2 regions of the Leucobacter chromiiresistens genome follow, and region 2 is predicted to be linked to the other one. Evidence: predicted binding sites of a transcription regulator. Region 2 holds the regulator's gene; the other holds the start of a gene.
What was found. The regulator HspR, encoded in region 2, represses chaperone genes until heat shock. The targets are predictions, from matches to a motif close to AAGTTGAGTCNNNNNGACTCAACTT.
Positions count from the first base shown of each region.

Region 1 (7,803 bases), 280 kb from region 2:
GGTGCTCATTCTCGACGAGCCGACCGCGGCGCTCGGCGTCAAGCAGTCGGGCGTGGTGCTGCGCTACATCATCCAGGCGCGGGATCGGGGCCTCGGCGTGATCTTCATCACGCACAACCCGCACCACGCCTACCCCGTGGGCGACCGCTTCCTGCTGCTCAAGCGCGGCCAGAGCATCGGCTACCACGAGAAGTCGGCGATCTCGCTCGAGGAGCTGACGGGCCTCATGGCCGGCGGCGCCGAGCTGGAGCAGCTCGTGCACGAGCTCCGCGATGTCGGCACGAGCACCGATGCGGTGCGCACGATCCGCGACGAGATCCAGGGCGACACCGCCGCAGGCGTGGGCCGGGTCGAGGTGACCGAGTCGGTCACCGTCATCCCGGGCGAGTACGCCGACGACGAGGACGAGCCCGAAGGCGGCGTCCGCGGGCGGTCGCGCCGCTGAGCGCGAGGGGCGCGCAGCGGGCCGCGATGCGCCCGGTGCGCGCCGGCCCCCGCGCTGCCCGGGGCCCCGCGCCGCGCCGCCCGGGGCCCCGCGCCGCGCTCAACCTCGCCGAGACCGAGGGTTTGCGCCGACCACGAGCGAATCGCACGCGCGAACTCCCTCGGTCTCGGCGCGAACCCTCGGTCTCGGCGCAGGAGGGGGGGGAGGCGCTGGACGACGGGCGCGGAGGCGCGCGGGACGGGCGCGGGCGCGGAGGCGCGCGGGCGCCGGACGGCGGGCGCGGACGCGGGGCGGGCGCGGGGCGGGCGCGGGGCGGGGAGCCCAGGGGCGCGCGAGCAGTGCCGTTGACAGCGCGACGACTTTGTTCATACAATTTGGACCGGTCCACCCCGCGGCGCTCCAGTGCACCTCGCCGCCGTTCGGGCCTCCACGATGACGATCGGTGCGCAGCACCACGAACACGAAGGCGGGCGCTCATGCGGAAACGGGAAGACGGGACCGTCGAGATCGGGGTGGGGCTCATCAGCGTCGGCTGGATGGGGCGACTGCACAGCCGGGCCTACGCGAACCTGCGCTACGCGTACCCCGACCTCGGCCTGCGCCTGCGCCTCGTGCACGCGGCCGATCCGGCGCCGGGGCGCGCCGACGAGGCCGTGGAGGTGCTCGGGTACGAGCGCGCTTCGGCCGACTACCACGACGTGCTGCGCGATCCCGAAGTCGACGTCGTCTCCATCTGCGCCCCCAACTTCCTCCACGCCGAGATCGGCATCGCCGCCGCGCGCGCCGGGAAGCACTTCTGGATCGAGAAGCCCGTCGGCCGCGGCGAGCACGAGACCCGGGCGGTCGCCGAAGCGGCGGCGGAGGCCGGGGTGGTGAGCTCGATCGGGTTCAACTACCGCCACGCCCCGGCGATCGAGTACCTGCGCGAGCTCGTGCTCGACGGCCGGCTCGGCCGCATCACGAACGTGCGCGGCCAGATGTTCGCCGACTACTCGGCGGACCCCCGCGGCGCGCTCTCGTGGCGCTTCGTGCGGGAGCACGCGGGCACGGGCGTGCTCGGCGATCTCATGGGGCACCTGGTCGACCTGGTGCAGTACACGCTCGGGCCGATCGCGGAGGTCAGCGCGGTCACGTCGACGGTGTACACCGAGCGCCCCGAGCTGCCGATGGGCACGGGCACGCACTTCGCCGTGATCGAGAACGGCGACACGAAGCCGGTCGAGAACGAGGACTACGCGGGGATGCTGGTGCGCATCGCGGAGGGCGCCCCGGGGGCGCACGCGGTCGGCGCGCTGGAGGCCTCGCGCGTCTCGGTGGGGCCGCGCGCGAGTTACGGCATCGAGGTGTACGGCACGCACGGGTCGGCGCACTGGGATTTCGAGCGGATGAACGAGCTGCACCTCTCGGGCGGTCTCGGCGCCGAGAATCAGGGGTACACGCGGGTCATGGCGCGGCCGGGCATGGGCGACTTCGCCCGATTCCAGCCCGGCGCCGGCACGTCGATGGGGTACGACGATCTCAAGGTCGTCGAGGCCAAGAAGTTCGTGCAGGCGGTGCTCGGCCGCGAGGCGCTGAACGCGAACATCCAGGACGCGCTCTCTGCGGCGCAGGTGGTGGGCGCCGCCGAGCGCTCGGCCGAGACGCGCACCTGGCAGCCGAGCGCCCCGGTAGACGGGACGACGGCGGCCGGCGCCTGAACGCGGATCCCGCCGCGCACCCCTCCCACCGCACCACCGCTCACCCGCACCACCGCCCCCGCGCAACACCGCCCCACCGCTCACCCCGCACGACTGACGAAGGAGTCGCACATGGCACGCACCGCGCGCATCGCCGCAGCCCCCATCAGCTGGGGCGTCATCGAAGTTCCCGACTGGGGGGTGCAGCTCGATCGCGAGCGCGTGCTCGCCGAGATGGCGTCGCTCGGGATCGCGGCGACGGAGTTCGGGCCCGAGGGGTTTCTGCCCGATGCGCCCGCCGAGCGCGCATCGGCGCTCGCAGCGGCGGGGCTCGACGCGGTCGGCGGGTTCTTCCCGGTCGTGCTGCACCGCGACGGGCAGGATCCGCTGCCTGCGATCGAGCGCGAACTCGAGGCGTACGCGGCCGGGGGCGCGACGACCCTGGTGCTCTCGGCGGTCACCGGCGACGCGGGCTACGACGGGGCGGTCGAGCTGAGCGATGCGGAGTGGGCGACGCTGCTCGCGAATCTCGATCGCGCGCTCGTCGCGGCGGAGGCGGCGGGGGTGGTGGCGACGCTGCACCCGCATCTCGGCACCGTCGTGGAGACTCCGGAGGCCGTGGAGCGGGTGCTCGCGGGATCGCGCATCGGCGTCTGCCTCGATACGGGGCACTACACGCTCGGCGGCGGCGATCCGGTCGCGTTCGTGCGGCGGCACGCGCGCCGCATCGTGCACGCCCATATGAAGGATGTGAGCGTCGCCGTCGCCGCGCGGGTGCGGGCGGGTGAGATCGACTACCGCGAGGGGGTGCGGCAGGGCATGTACCGGCCGCTCGGCTCGGGCGACGCCCGCATCGGCGAGATCGTCGCCGCGCTGCGCGATGCCGGGTACGCGGGCTGGTACGTGCTCGAGCAGGACGCGGTGATCGAGCGCGACGCCGACGCCGACGCTGCGCTCGAGCACGCCCGCCGCAGCGTCGCGCATCTGCGCGAGATGCTCGGCGAGCGCGAGGGGGAGGCGGCATGAGCGCTCCGCTGCGCATCGGCGTGCTGGGCGCGTCGCGCATCGCCGATGCGGCGATCGTGGCCGCGACGCGCGAGACCGGCGATGTGCGCGCCTCGGTGGCGGCTCGGGATCCCGATCGGGCGCTGCGGTACGCCGCCGACCGAGGGTTCGCGTCTGCGGCGGAGAGCTACGCGGCGCTCGTCGCCGATGACTCGCTCGATCTCGTCTACATCGGGCTGCCGAACGCCCTGCACGCGGAATGGGCGGTGCGCGCGCTCGCGGCCGGTCGCAATGTGCTCGTCGAGAAGCCGTTCGCGGCGAATCTCGCGGAGTTCGACGGGGTCGCCGCCGCGATGGAGCGCGCGCCGGGGTGGGCGTGGGAGGCGTTCCACTACGCCGATCATCCCGCGCTGCATCGACTCGTCGACGTGGTGCGCGCGGGCGGGATCGGGGAGCTGCGGGGCGTCGATGTGCACGTGGACATGCCCGCGCCGGGCGCGGACGATCCGCGGTGGAGCTTCGAGCTGGCGGGCGGGGCGCTCATGGATCTCGGCTGCTATGCGCTGCACGCCCTGCTGCTGCTCGGCGATGCGCTCGCGGGGTCGGCGCTGCCCGCCCTTGCGGCCCCCGAGCTGCTGTCGGCGCGGGCGCGACGGTGGGTGCATGACGACCGCGTCGACGCAGAGGTCGTCGCGGAGCTGGATCTCGGCGGGGTGCCGGTGCGGGTGCACACGAGCATGGTGAGCCCGGAGTGGAACTTCGGGTTGCGCGTCTCGGGCTCCCTGGGGGAGACGGTGCTGCCGAACTTCGTGAAGCCGCAGGAGGAGGGCCGCCTGATCGTGCGCACGACGACCGGAGCGGGAGCGGAGGAGCGGGTCGAAGACGTCGGATCCGCCGCGTCGTACGCGTATCAGCTGCGTCGCGTGCGGGAGGCGGTGCGCTCGGGGGAGCGCTCCGCGGCGGGGTTCGAGCGCTCGCGGCGCACGATGGCGCTCATCGACGCGGTCTACGCGCGGGCGGGTCTCCCGCCGCGTCCGGGGCGGCTCTCGACGTCGCGCGCATAGCGCGGGCGGGGGTGCTCGCGTCCCCCGCCCGCGCGGTGCGCATTGTTCGTGCGGCCGCCGACTCGTGCACGTGCGGGCGGCCGCGGCGGTCGGCTAGTGCGTGAGGGACTTCTGGGCGTCGCGGCGCTCGGAGCTCGGATCGGCGGAGTCGAGGTGCGCGGCCTGGCCCTCGACCGCGATCTTGCGCGGCTTCGCCTGCTCGCTGACCGGGATGACCACGCTGAGCACGCCGTTGTCGTACGACGCCGAGATGCCCGCGATGTCGACGCCCTGGCCCACGCTGAACTGACGCAGGTAGGTGCCGGAGGGGCGCTCGCGCGTCAGCCACTTGGAGCCCTCGGCCACGTCGGCCGTGCGCTGGGCCCGGATGGTGAGGAGCTGGCCGTCGACATCGATATCGATCGAGCCGGGATCGACGCCCGGCAGGTCGGCGTTCAGCACGTACCGCTCGTGGTCGCGCTGGAGGTCGACGGGCATCTGCCGGGGGCCGGAGCGGGCCTGCTGCAGCGCGGTGGCCGCCCATCGGTCCATCTCGCTGAAGGGATCGAACGTCATTGCCATGATGGTTATCTCCTTCCAGTGAAACTTGAGTGGAGGTCACTCAATGTGCTGGTAGATTAGCACTCGGTACCTGAGAGTGCTAATGAAAAAAGCTGCGAGAACTCTGGGATCCCTGCGAGCTGCGAGCTGCGAGCTGCGACCTGCGAGCCGAGACCTGAGACCTGAGACCGCGGGCGGCCCGGGCCCGAGCTCACTCCGCGGCGAGCTGTGCGGCGAGCTGCAGCAGGCGGTGCTCCCCGCCCACCCGGCCGATGATCTGCACCCCCATCGCGTGTCCTGTCGGCAGACGCAGCACGGGCACCGCGATCGCCGGCAGCCCCGAGACGTTCACCATCGAGGTGAACGGCGCCCACTCGCACTGCAGCCGGTAGTCGTCATCGGCGTCGAGCGACGTGAAGGCGCCGATGCGGGGCGGCAGCATCGTGAGCCCGGGCGTGAGCACGGCGTCGTAGGCGCCCCACTGCTCGCGCACGTCGGCGGCGAACTCGCGGAGGCGGGCGCCCGCGCGGGCGTGCGCGGCATCGCTCCGCGCGACGGCGCGGGTGCGGAAGGCGCGCGTGAGCGGCATGAGCCGCTCCTCGGCGCTCGCGGCGAGGGGGAGGCGCGACAGCCCGGCCGTCCACGAGGTGGTGAAGGCGTCGGGGTAGCCCGGGTCGTAGACGAAGTCGGCCGCCTCGAGGCGGTGGCCGCGCCGGGCGAGGCGGTCGCGCGCCGTCTCCGCGGCGCGGCGCGCCTCGGGGCCGATCGCGATCGGGTACGCGGAGGCGAACGGCGACGCCTCGGTGCAGGCGATGCGCAGCCCGGTGAGGGAGTCGGCGGCGCGCACCGCCGCCAGCGCCGGCTCGGCGGCGGCCCCGCGCTGCGCGTCGTAGAGCATCGCGGCATCGGCCGCGCTCCTCGCGAGGGGGCCGCTCACGGTGAGGCGCGGCGCGCCGAACTCGTCGTGCACGGAGGGCGCTGCGGCGCTCCCGAAGTCGCCGGGAACCGCCCCGAGGCCCGGCTTCAGCCCGACCAGGCCGCACGCGAGGGCGGGGATGCGGATCGATCCGCCGCCGTCCGTTCCCGGCCCCACGGGAATCAGGTCGGCGGCGATCGCGGCCGCGCTGCCGCCGGATGAGCCGCCCGGGGTGCGGGTCGGGTCGAGCGGGTTGCGGGCGGGCGGAGCGATCGCGTTCTCCGAGTACCCCGTGAGGCCCAGTTCGGGCACCTGGGTCTTGCCGAGGGGGATCGCGCCCGCGGCTCGGAGCACGGCGACGCCGGGCGCGTCGCTCGCGGCGACGGGGTGGCGCAGGGCCGCGCTGCCGCGGGTCGTCGCGGCCCCGGCCACCTCTACGAGGTCCTTGACTGCGGTCGGGAGGCCGTGGAGCCGGGGCAGGCCCCCGCGCTCGGATCGGGGCGTGGCGGCGAATCGCGCGTCGGCAGCCGCGGCGGCGGCGCGGGCGTGCTCGGCCGTGACGGTGAGGAATGCTCCGAGCTCGGCGCGATCCTCGATGCGGGCGAGGAAGTGCGCGACGGCCTCGCGAGCCGAGATCTCTCCGCGCCGCAGCGCGTCGCGCCACGCGATCGCGGTCTCGGGCGCGCCCGCTGCTGTCATCGCTCCAGCTTACGAGCGCCCCGGGCGCAGGTGTATAGTGATACTCGTTCTCATTAGAAAGTGTGTCATGACTCCTCACCCCCGCGCCCTGAAACCCGCCGTCCTCGCCGGCGCCGCCCTCGCGTCACTGCTCGCGCTCACCGCGTGCAGCGGCGGAGCATCCGCAGACCAGGGCGGGGGCGCAGGCGGCCTCAAGGTCGTGGCGACCACGACGCAGCTCACCGACTTCGCGAGCGAGGTCGGCGGCGACGACATCGAGCTCACCGGGCTCCTGTCGCCGAACGCCTCGGCGCACCACTTCGACCCGAGCCCCGCCGACCTGCTGGCGCTCGGCGAGGCCGACGTGCTGATCGTCAACGGCGCCAACCTCGAGACCTTCGTCGACGACGCCGTCGACGCCTCCGGCTTCGACGGCACCATCATCACGGCGGCCGACGGCATCGACCTCGACGAGGCGAAGCACATCACCGCCGAGGGCGGAGAGACCGAGAGCCACGACCACGAGCACGCCGACGAGGAGCACGCCGACGAGTCCGAGCACGACCACGAGCACGACCACGAGCACGCGGAGGACGCGCACGCCGAGCACGATCACGATCACGGCGACCTGAACCCGCACATCTGGACGTCGCCGAAGAACGCCATCGGCATGGTCGCGGAGATCGCCGACGGCCTCGCGGCCGCGGACGCCGAGCACGCGGACGGCTACGAGCAGCGCGCCGGCGACTACACCGAGCGCCTGCAGCAGCTCGACGCCTGGGTCGCGGCGCAGTTCGAGCGCGTGCCTGCCGAGGAGCGCGTGCTCGTGAGCGGCCACGATTCGCTGCGGTACTACCTGCACGAATACGGAATCGAGTTCGTCGGGTCGATCCTGCCCAGCTTCGAGGACAACGCGGAGCCGAGCGCCGCCGACATCGACGCGCTGGTCGCCGCGATCCGGGAGCGCGGTGTGAAGGCGGTGTTCGTCGAATCGTCGATGAGCCCCAAGCTCGCGCAGACCATCGCCGACGAGGCGGGCGTCGAGGTCGTCGACTCCGAGAACCTCTACGCCGATTCGCTCGGCGCCCCCGACAGCGACGGCGCCACCTACATCGGCGCGACGGTGCACAACACCGCGCTCATTCTCGACGCCTGGGGCGCGCAGGTCGACGCGGTGCCCGATAGTCTGCAGGGATGACCGCCGCACGCGACGCAGCAGCACCCGACGCCGGCGACGCGCAGCAGTGCGCCGCCCCGAGCGCGATGCAGCTCCCGGGCACCGCGCCCGGGGGCTCCGCGCTCGGCATCGACGCCGATGACGCCGCTCTCGTGCTCGACGACGCGGCCTTCGGGTACGACGGCACCGCCCGCGTCGAGCACCTGTCGCTGACGGTGCCCGCCGGCGCCGCGGTCGCGCTGATCGGGCCGAACGGGTCGGGCAAGTCGACGCTCCTGCGCGGCATCCTCGGCCTCGCCGAA
Region 1 is NZ_FNKB01000001.1:600,371-608,173, reverse strand. It holds gene BLT44_RS02775 (ATP-binding cassette domain-containing protein) at 1-445, shown strand, start outside; gene BLT44_RS02770 (Gfo/Idh/MocA family protein) at 922-2,142, shown strand; gene BLT44_RS02765 (sugar phosphate isomerase/epimerase family protein) at 2,254-3,147, shown strand; gene BLT44_RS02760 (Gfo/Idh/MocA family protein) at 3,144-4,190, shown strand; gene BLT44_RS02755 (Hsp20/alpha crystallin family protein) at 4,284-4,751, opposite strand; gene BLT44_RS02750 (amidase) at 4,942-6,345, opposite strand; gene BLT44_RS02745 (metal ABC transporter substrate-binding protein) at 6,413-7,522, shown strand; gene BLT44_RS02740 (metal ABC transporter ATP-binding protein) at 7,519-7,803, shown strand, end outside.
Region 1: a site for HspR is predicted at 4,774-4,798, ahead of BLT44_RS02755 (Hsp20/alpha crystallin family protein). Genes of this name have one in related genera too.

Region 2 (7,803 bases):
AGGGTCGCGTTGATGCCGGCGGGCTGGCTGCCCTGGGCGAACTGCTGGCCGTCGACCACCCAGACCTTGTTCACGCGCAGGGTCGCCGGCCGGGTGGAGTTCGTGAACGTGCACACGATCGACTGGCCCGTGGTGGGCACGGTGAGGGTTCCCGAGGTGCCGGTGCCGGAGACGAGCGGGGTGGTGGAGCCGTCGACGCGGCACTCGTAGGCGGTGGTGTAGTCGGAGAGTCGGGTCTGCCCGGCGGCCGTCTCGGTGAAGGTCAGCGTCGCTCCGCGGCCGGTGGGCACGGGCCCGACGCGCTGCGTCTGCACGCCGACGGCGTCGCCGCTCGTGGTGGCGGTGCCCACCGTGGTGGCTCCGTTGGTGAGGCTGAGCGTGAACTGATCCTCCGCTTTGGCGCGGGCGTTCACGCGCTTCTCGACGGTGACGGTGGGAGGGGGGGAGCACGAGGCGAGGTCGGTGCTGTCGGTGAGCGTCGAGTTGACGACCTGGCGGTTCGTGAAACCGGGCATCGTGTACGCCTCGACGGTGGTCTGCGAGCCGAGGAAGAGGCGCCCGCTGGCGTCGAACGCGATGCCGTTGACGTTCGACTGCGAGGCGAAGCTGCTGAGCGCCGACGAGGGGATCAGGCCGCCGTTCGCCGCCGCGAGGTTCGCCGCGGTGACGGAGTGCAGGGTGGCCGTGGTGCCCGTGCCGCGCAGGATGAACATGTTGCCGTTGGCGTCGAAGTCGAGGTCGCCGTTGGCGCCCTGGCCCGAGTCGGCGCCCGCATTGATGTACCCGAGGTAGGTGAACGCGCCGGTCGCGGGAACGTATCGCCAGATCTTGAACTGCAGGGTCGCGGTGCCGCCGACGGTCACGGACTGGAATCCGCCGAAGTTGAAGTTGCCGGTGCTCTGATTCACCGCGCCGGCGATGAGCGTTCCGGTGTAGGCGCCGTTCGCCGCGGTGGTCGTGTTGTAGGTGTGGCCGGTGTTCGTCCAGGCGTTCGTCGTGGTGTTGAACGACCACATGGTGGCGGTGCGCCCGGTGTTGGTGCGCTCGTAGGCGTAGACCCGTTCGCCGCCCGTTCCGACCCCGAGGCCGTTGAAGCTCGTGACTCCGGTGGCGGGCGGGCTGATGTTGGTCACCGTCTGGCCGGTGACGGATCGCAGCTGGCCGGTCGACGACACCGAGTAGTAGGTGCCCGCGACGCAGGCGAGTGCGGCCTCGGCGCTCGCGTCTCCCGTGAACCGGGGCGGGCCGTTGGCGTTCGGATCGGGCGTCTCGGGTGCGGGGGGCTCGGCGCTCGGGTCGGTCGGCTCGGTGGGTTCGGGCGTCTCGTCGGCGGGCTGCGGCGTCGGGGCGGGGTCGCCCGCGTCGGCGGTCGGCTCGGGCTCCTCGGCGTCAGCCGGGGCCTCGGGCGTCGTCGTCTCGGCGGGCGCTTCGGCGGTCGACTCGGCCGGTGCCGCCTCGCCGGTCGCGATCGCCGCCTGCGGGGCGAGCTGGGCGCCGGTCGCGCAGAGCAGCGCGGCGAGCACGGCGGTGGTGCATCTGCGCAGCGCGAGCGCGCTCCGTCGGGGATCCGTCGCGCTGCGCGGGCGGGTTCTCCAGTACATCGTCAGTGCTCCGGCGGGGAAACGTGGTGCGAATGCTTTCGGCAGCGACTGGCGGTGTCGCGCCGAATGGACGATGCGGAAGCGCTGCGATCCCCCTCGCAGTTCTGTGATACCCATCCCCCAAATGGACGATCCCAGCCTATGCAGGTTCCTCTCAGACTTTCAAGGGCGACGCGCGAGGTTGACGTCACCCGCCCGCATGTCGTAGGCATAGGCGACTCCGAGGCGCAAGCTGAGAGTTGAGTGGGTTGGGCTCAACTTTCGCGCCGCAGACTTGACCTGCGGCGGAGCCCGAGTAAACTTGAGTCCATCAGGCTCAACATCGTGCATCGCCGCGAGCCGCGGGGGTGCGATCGCGAGTGCAGACCCGGGCAGGCGCCCCGCCTCCCGACCCGATCGACAGAAGGAGCACATATGTCACGCGCAGTAGGCATCGACCTCGGCACCACGAACTCGGTGGTCGCGGTTCTCGAGGGCGGCGAGCCCACGGTCATCGCGAACGCCGAGGGCCTCCGCACCACCCCCTCCATCGTCGCATTCACGAAGGACGGCGAGGTGCTCGTCGGCGAGACCGCGAAGCGCCAGGCCGTCACGAACGTCGACCGCACCATCTCCTCGGTCAAGCGCCACATGGGCACCGACTGGAAGACCGACGAGATCGACGGCAAGCGCTACACTGCGCAGGAGATCAGCGCCCGCACGCTGCAGAAGCTGAAGCGCGACGCCGAGACCTACCTGGGCGACAAGGTGACCGACGCGGTCATCACCGTGCCCGCCTACTTCAACGACGCCGAGCGTCAGGCCACGAAGGAGGCCGGTGAGATCGCGGGCCTCAACGTGCTCCGCATCATCAACGAGCCGACCGCGGCCGCTCTCGCCTACGGGCTCGATAAGGGCAAGGAGGACGAGCTGATCCTCGTCTTCGACCTCGGCGGCGGCACCTTCGACGTCTCCCTCCTCGAGGTGGGCAAGGACGACGACTTCTCGACGATCCAGGTGCGCGCCACCGCGGGCGACAACCGCCTCGGCGGCGACGACTGGGATCAGCGCATCGTGCAGTGGCTGATCCAGCAGTTCAAGAACTCCACCGGCGTCGACGTGGCCAAGGACAAGATCGCGCTGCAGCGCCTCAAGGAGGCCGCGGAGCAGGCGAAGAAGGAGCTCTCGAACTCGACGAGCACCCAGATCCAGCTCCCGTACCTCTCGCTCACCGAGAACGGCCCGGCGAACCTCGACGAGACCCTGTCGCGCGCGAAGTTCGAGGAGCTCACGAAGGATCTGCTCGAGCGCACCCGCAAGCCGTTCAACGACGTGATCGCGGAGGCCGGCGTCAAGGTCTCCGACATCGCGCACGTCGTGCTCGTCGGCGGATCGACCCGTATGCCCGCCGTCACCGAGCTCGTGAAGTCGCTCACCGGCGGCAAGGAGCCCAACAAGAGCGTCAACCCCGACGAGGTCGTGGCCGTGGGCGCCGCCCTGCAGGCCGGCGTGCTGAAGGGCGAGCGCAAGGACGTGCTGCTCATCGACGTGACGCCCCTGTCGCTCGGCATCGAGACCAAGGGCGGCATCATGACGAAGCTCATCGAGCGCAACACCGCCATCCCGACGAAGCGCAGCGAGACCTTCACCACTGCGGAGGACAACCAGCCGTCGGTGGCCATCCAGGTGTTCCAGGGCGAGCGCGAGTTCACCCGCGACAACAAGAACCTCGGAACGTTCGAGCTGACCGGCATCGCGCCGGCTCCGCGCGGCGTGCCGCAGGTCGAGGTCACCTTCGACATCGACGCGAACGGCATCGTGCAGGTCTCCGCGAAGGACAAGGGCACCGGCAAGGAGCAGACGATCACGATCTCGGGCGGCTCGACCCTCTCGAAGGAGGACATCGAGCGGATGGTGCGCGAGGCCGAGGAGCACGCTGCTGAGGACAAGCAGCGGCGCGAGGCCGCGGAGGTGCGCAACAACGCCGAGCAGCTCGCCTACTCGGTCGAGAAGCTCATCTCGGAGAACGACGACAAGCTGCCGGAGGACGTGAAGACCGAGGTGCAGGGCGACCTCGACGCGCTGAAGCAGGCGCTCGCGGGCGATGACGACGAGGCCGTGAAGAACGCCTCGGAGAAGCTCGGCCAGAGCCAGACGAAGCTCGGCGAGGCGATCTACGCGGCGGCCCAGTCCGAGGCGCCGGCCGAGGGCGGCGCCGAGCAGCCGTCGAACGACGACGACGTGGTGGACGCCGAAGTCGTCGAAGACGATGAGGAGAAGAAGTAACCATGGCGAACGAGGAACAGCGCACGCCCGGGGAGGACCCGAACGCTGACGAGGTTCCTGCTCAGGAGCCGGAGTCGCAGGACTCCGGCTCCGCGCCCCAGCCCGATCTCACGGTCGAGGACATCCTGGAGGCGGAGCAGAGCGACGCCGCGGCAGATGCCGACAGCGCGGACGCCGGAGCGTCGGCGGATGCCGACAACCCGTACCTCGACGACCTGCGGAGGCTGACGGCCGAGTACGCCAACTACCGCAAGCGCACCGAGGCGAACGCCGCCATCGAGAAGCAGCGCGCCATCGCGGCGGCGGTCTCCCCGATGCTCACGGTGCTCGACGACCTCGATCGGGCCGAGAAGCACGGCGACCTCGCCGAGGGCTCCGCCTTCGCGACGATCGCGCAGAAGATCCGCGGTACGTTCGAGCGCATCGGCGTGCAGAGCTTCGGAGAGACGGGCGAGGTGTTCGACCCGCAGATCCACGAGGCGATCGCACAGGTCCCGGTTCCCGGCACTGAGCAGCAGACGGTGCTCGACGTCATCGAGCGCGGATATCGCATCGGCGAGGTCGAACTGCGCCCCGCCAAGGTCGCGGTGGCGGTGGGAGCGGATGGCTAGTCAGGATTGGCTCGATAAGGACTTCTACCAGCTCCTCGGCGTCTCGAAGGATGTCGGCGACGCCGAGCTGAAGAAGACGTACCGCAAGCTCGCACGCAAGTACCACCCGGATTCGAACCCGGGCGACACCGTGGCCGAGGCGAAGTTCAAGGAGATCAGCGAGGCCTACTCGGTGCTCTCCGATCCCGAGCAGCGCGCGGAGTACGACCAGATCCGCGCGATGGGCGCCGGCGGTGCCCGCTTCACGGCGGGCGGCGGCGGAGGCCAGGGCTTCGAGGACGTGTTCGGCGGCATGTTCGGCGGAGGCGGGCGCAACACCCACTTCCAGACCGGCGGGCCGCAGGGCTTCGAGGACATCTTCGGGGGCATGTTCGGCGGCGGGGCCCCGCAGGGCCCGCAGCGCGGACGCGACATCCAGGCGACGACGACGCTCGACTTCGAGACCGCCGTGCAGGGCAAGACCGTCACGCTGCAGGCCTCGACCGGTTCGGTCAAGGTCAAGATTCCCGCAGGCGTGGCCGACGGCCAGAAGATCAAGGTGCGCGGCAAGGGCGAACCGAGCCCGACGGGCGGGCCGGCAGGCGACATCATCCTCACGGTGAGCGTGCGCAAGCACCCCGTCTTCGAGCGCGAGGGTCAGAACCTGCGCGTCAAGCTGCCGGTGACGTTCTCCGAAGCCGCGCTCGGCGCGACGGTCGAGGTGCCGACGCTCGGCGGCGCCCCGGTGAAGCTCAAGGTGCAGCCCGGTACGCCCAGCGGGCGGGTGCTGCGCGTCAAGGGTCGCGGGGTGTCGAGCTCGAAGGGCACCGGCGACCTGCTGGCCGAGGTGCAGATCGTCGTCCCCTCGCACCTGTCGCCCGAGGCGACGGAGGCGCTCGAAGCATTCCGGGCCGTCGAACCGCAGGAGAACCCGCGGGCCGATCTCCTGGCTCGCGCGAAGGGGTGACCCACCCCTGATCGATCGGGGAGCGGAGCGCGGTGCATCTGCCGCTCCGCTCCCCGCCCAGTCTCACGAAAGCAGGTCAGCATCATGGCGAGTCCTCAGATGGACCGTTTCACGCCGGTGTTCGCGATCGCCGCGGCCGCCGAGCTCGCCGAGATGCACCCGCAGACCCTCCGGCAGTACGATCGGGTCGGCCTGGTCTCGCCGCAGCGCACCCGCGGCAACACGCGCCGCTACTCGCTGCACGACGTCGCCCGGCTGCGCGAGGTGGCGCGGCTGTCGGCGGAGGGGCTCAGCCTCGAGGGCATCAGGCGGGTGCTCGATCTCGAGGATCAGGTGCGTCAGCTCGAAGGCCGGGTGCGCGACCTGGAGCGGGCGCTGACCGAGGAGCGCCTGCAGCGCCCCGACCGACGCGTCTTCGCGGCGGGCTCGGCCGGCGGCGAGGTGGTGACGCTGCGCCGGGGCACGCGCATGCGCCGCAACGCCGAGGTCGTCGTGTGGCAGCCGTGAGCGCAGACGCCTCCGGTCGGGGAGGCGGCTCCGCACCGGCAGGCGCCCCCGCAGGGGGAGACGGCTCCGCACCGGCAGGCGCCTCCGCTCCGGGAGACGCCGACGAGCGGCTCGCCGACCTCTTCGCGCAGCTGACGCGCGATCCCGATTTCGACGCCGAAGAACTGCAGGCGCACGACACGGCCGATCAGCTCATCCTGCGCTCCGCGGTCGAGGATCTCGCCGAGCGCCCGCCCGCCGAACCGGTGCACGGCGCCGACATCGCGGTCATCGGAGATCGCCACGGGGCGCTCACCCTCGGGGCGGCGACGCTGTTCGGCGCCCGGGGCATCCGCACCCACCAGGACGCTCTGCTCGGCGAGCGCGCGCTCGACCAGAACGCCGCGCGTCTGCAGCTGACCGCGCGCTACACCCACCACCCGCTCGATGCGGGCCTGCTGGCCGGCGCCCGCGTCGTGCTGCTGCAGCTGCCGCGGGGCCTCGAAGCGCTCGCCGAGGTGTCGGAGGCGATCGCCCGCTGGGCCGCGCCCGAGGTGCGCGTGTTCGCGGGCGGCCGGGTGAAGCACATGACGCGCGCGATGAACGAGGTGCTCGGGCGCGACTTCGCGAACGTCACGGCAGGGCTCGGCTGGCGCAAGTCGCGCGTGCTGCGCGCCGAGTCGCCGCGGGATCGAGCCGACGAGCCGGCGCGCTTTCCGAAATGGGGCGACGACCCCGACCTCGACTTCTCGATCGCGGCGTTCGGCGCCACCTTCGGCGGCCCCGTGCTCGACCACGGCAGCAGACTGCTGCTCAGCACCCTGAGCGACGTGCGCCGCGACCCGGCCGCCGTCGTCGACCTGGGCTGCGGCAACGGCGTGCTCGCGGTCTCGGCTGCGCGCCGCTTTCCGGGCGCGCAGGTGCTCGCGACCGATCAGTCCGCCGCCGCCGTCGCGGCGACGGCGCTTACCGCGGAGGCGGCCGGAGTGGCGGATCGCATCGCGGTGCACCGCGCCGACGCCCTGGAAGCGGTGCCCGACGGCTGGGCCGATCTGATCCTGCTCAACCCGCCGTTCCACTCGGGTGCCGCCGTGCACGCGGGCGTCGGCCACCGGCTGATCCGGGCGTGCCGCCGCGCGCTCGCGCCGGGGGGCGAGCTGCGGCTCGTCTTCAACTCGCACCTCAGGTACCGGCCCCTGGTCGAGCGCGAGGTCGGCCCGGTGCGGCAGCTCGCGCGCACCTCCGCGTTCACGGTGCTCGCGGCGACGCGCGACGCCTGACGCCGCCCGAGCCCCCGACGACGCGCTGCGTGCCGCGCCGCACCGAGCCGCGAGGCTTCGCGGCCCGCCGCGAGTACTGTGGAACCGACATGACCACCTCCGCCCCCGCATTCCTGTGGCGCCTGGCCCCGAGCATCTACGGGCCGTCGGTGCTCTTCTCGCTCGGCGAGTACGCGATCCTGCCGCTCGTCGCCGTCATCGCCGTCGACATGGGCGCGAACCTCGCGCTCGCCGGGGTGATCGCCTCGGCCGCGGTCGTCGGCCAGGTGCTCGGCAACCTCCCCGCCAGCTGGGTCGTATCGCGGGCGGGCGAGCGCGCGGCGATGCTGATCGCGGCGGCGGTCGCGCTCGTCGGGTGCCTCGGGCTCGCCTTCGCCCCGACGCCCGCGCTGCTCGGCGTCGCCGTGCTGCTGATCGGCTTCGCGGCGGCCGCCTTCGGGTTGGCGCGGCACGCGTTCATGGCGACCCGCGTGCCCCTCCGCTTCCGGGCGCGTGCGCTCTCGCTGCTCGGCGGTACGAACCGGCTCGGGCGATTCGTCGGCCCGTTCCTCGCGGCGGCCGTGATCGCGGCGACCGGCGATCCCGAGGCGCCCGTCTGGGCGTTCGTCGCGTGC
Region 2 is NZ_FNKB01000001.1:323,229-331,031, reverse strand. It holds gene BLT44_RS01545 (SpaA isopeptide-forming pilin-related protein) at 1-1,718, opposite strand, end outside; gene dnaK (molecular chaperone DnaK) at 2,016-3,866, shown strand; gene BLT44_RS01535 (nucleotide exchange factor GrpE) at 3,869-4,477, shown strand; gene BLT44_RS01530 (DnaJ C-terminal domain-containing protein) at 4,470-5,423, shown strand; gene BLT44_RS01525 (heat shock protein transcriptional repressor HspR) at 5,508-5,930, shown strand; gene BLT44_RS01520 (class I SAM-dependent methyltransferase) at 5,918-7,189, shown strand; gene BLT44_RS01515 (MFS transporter) at 7,279-7,803, shown strand, end outside.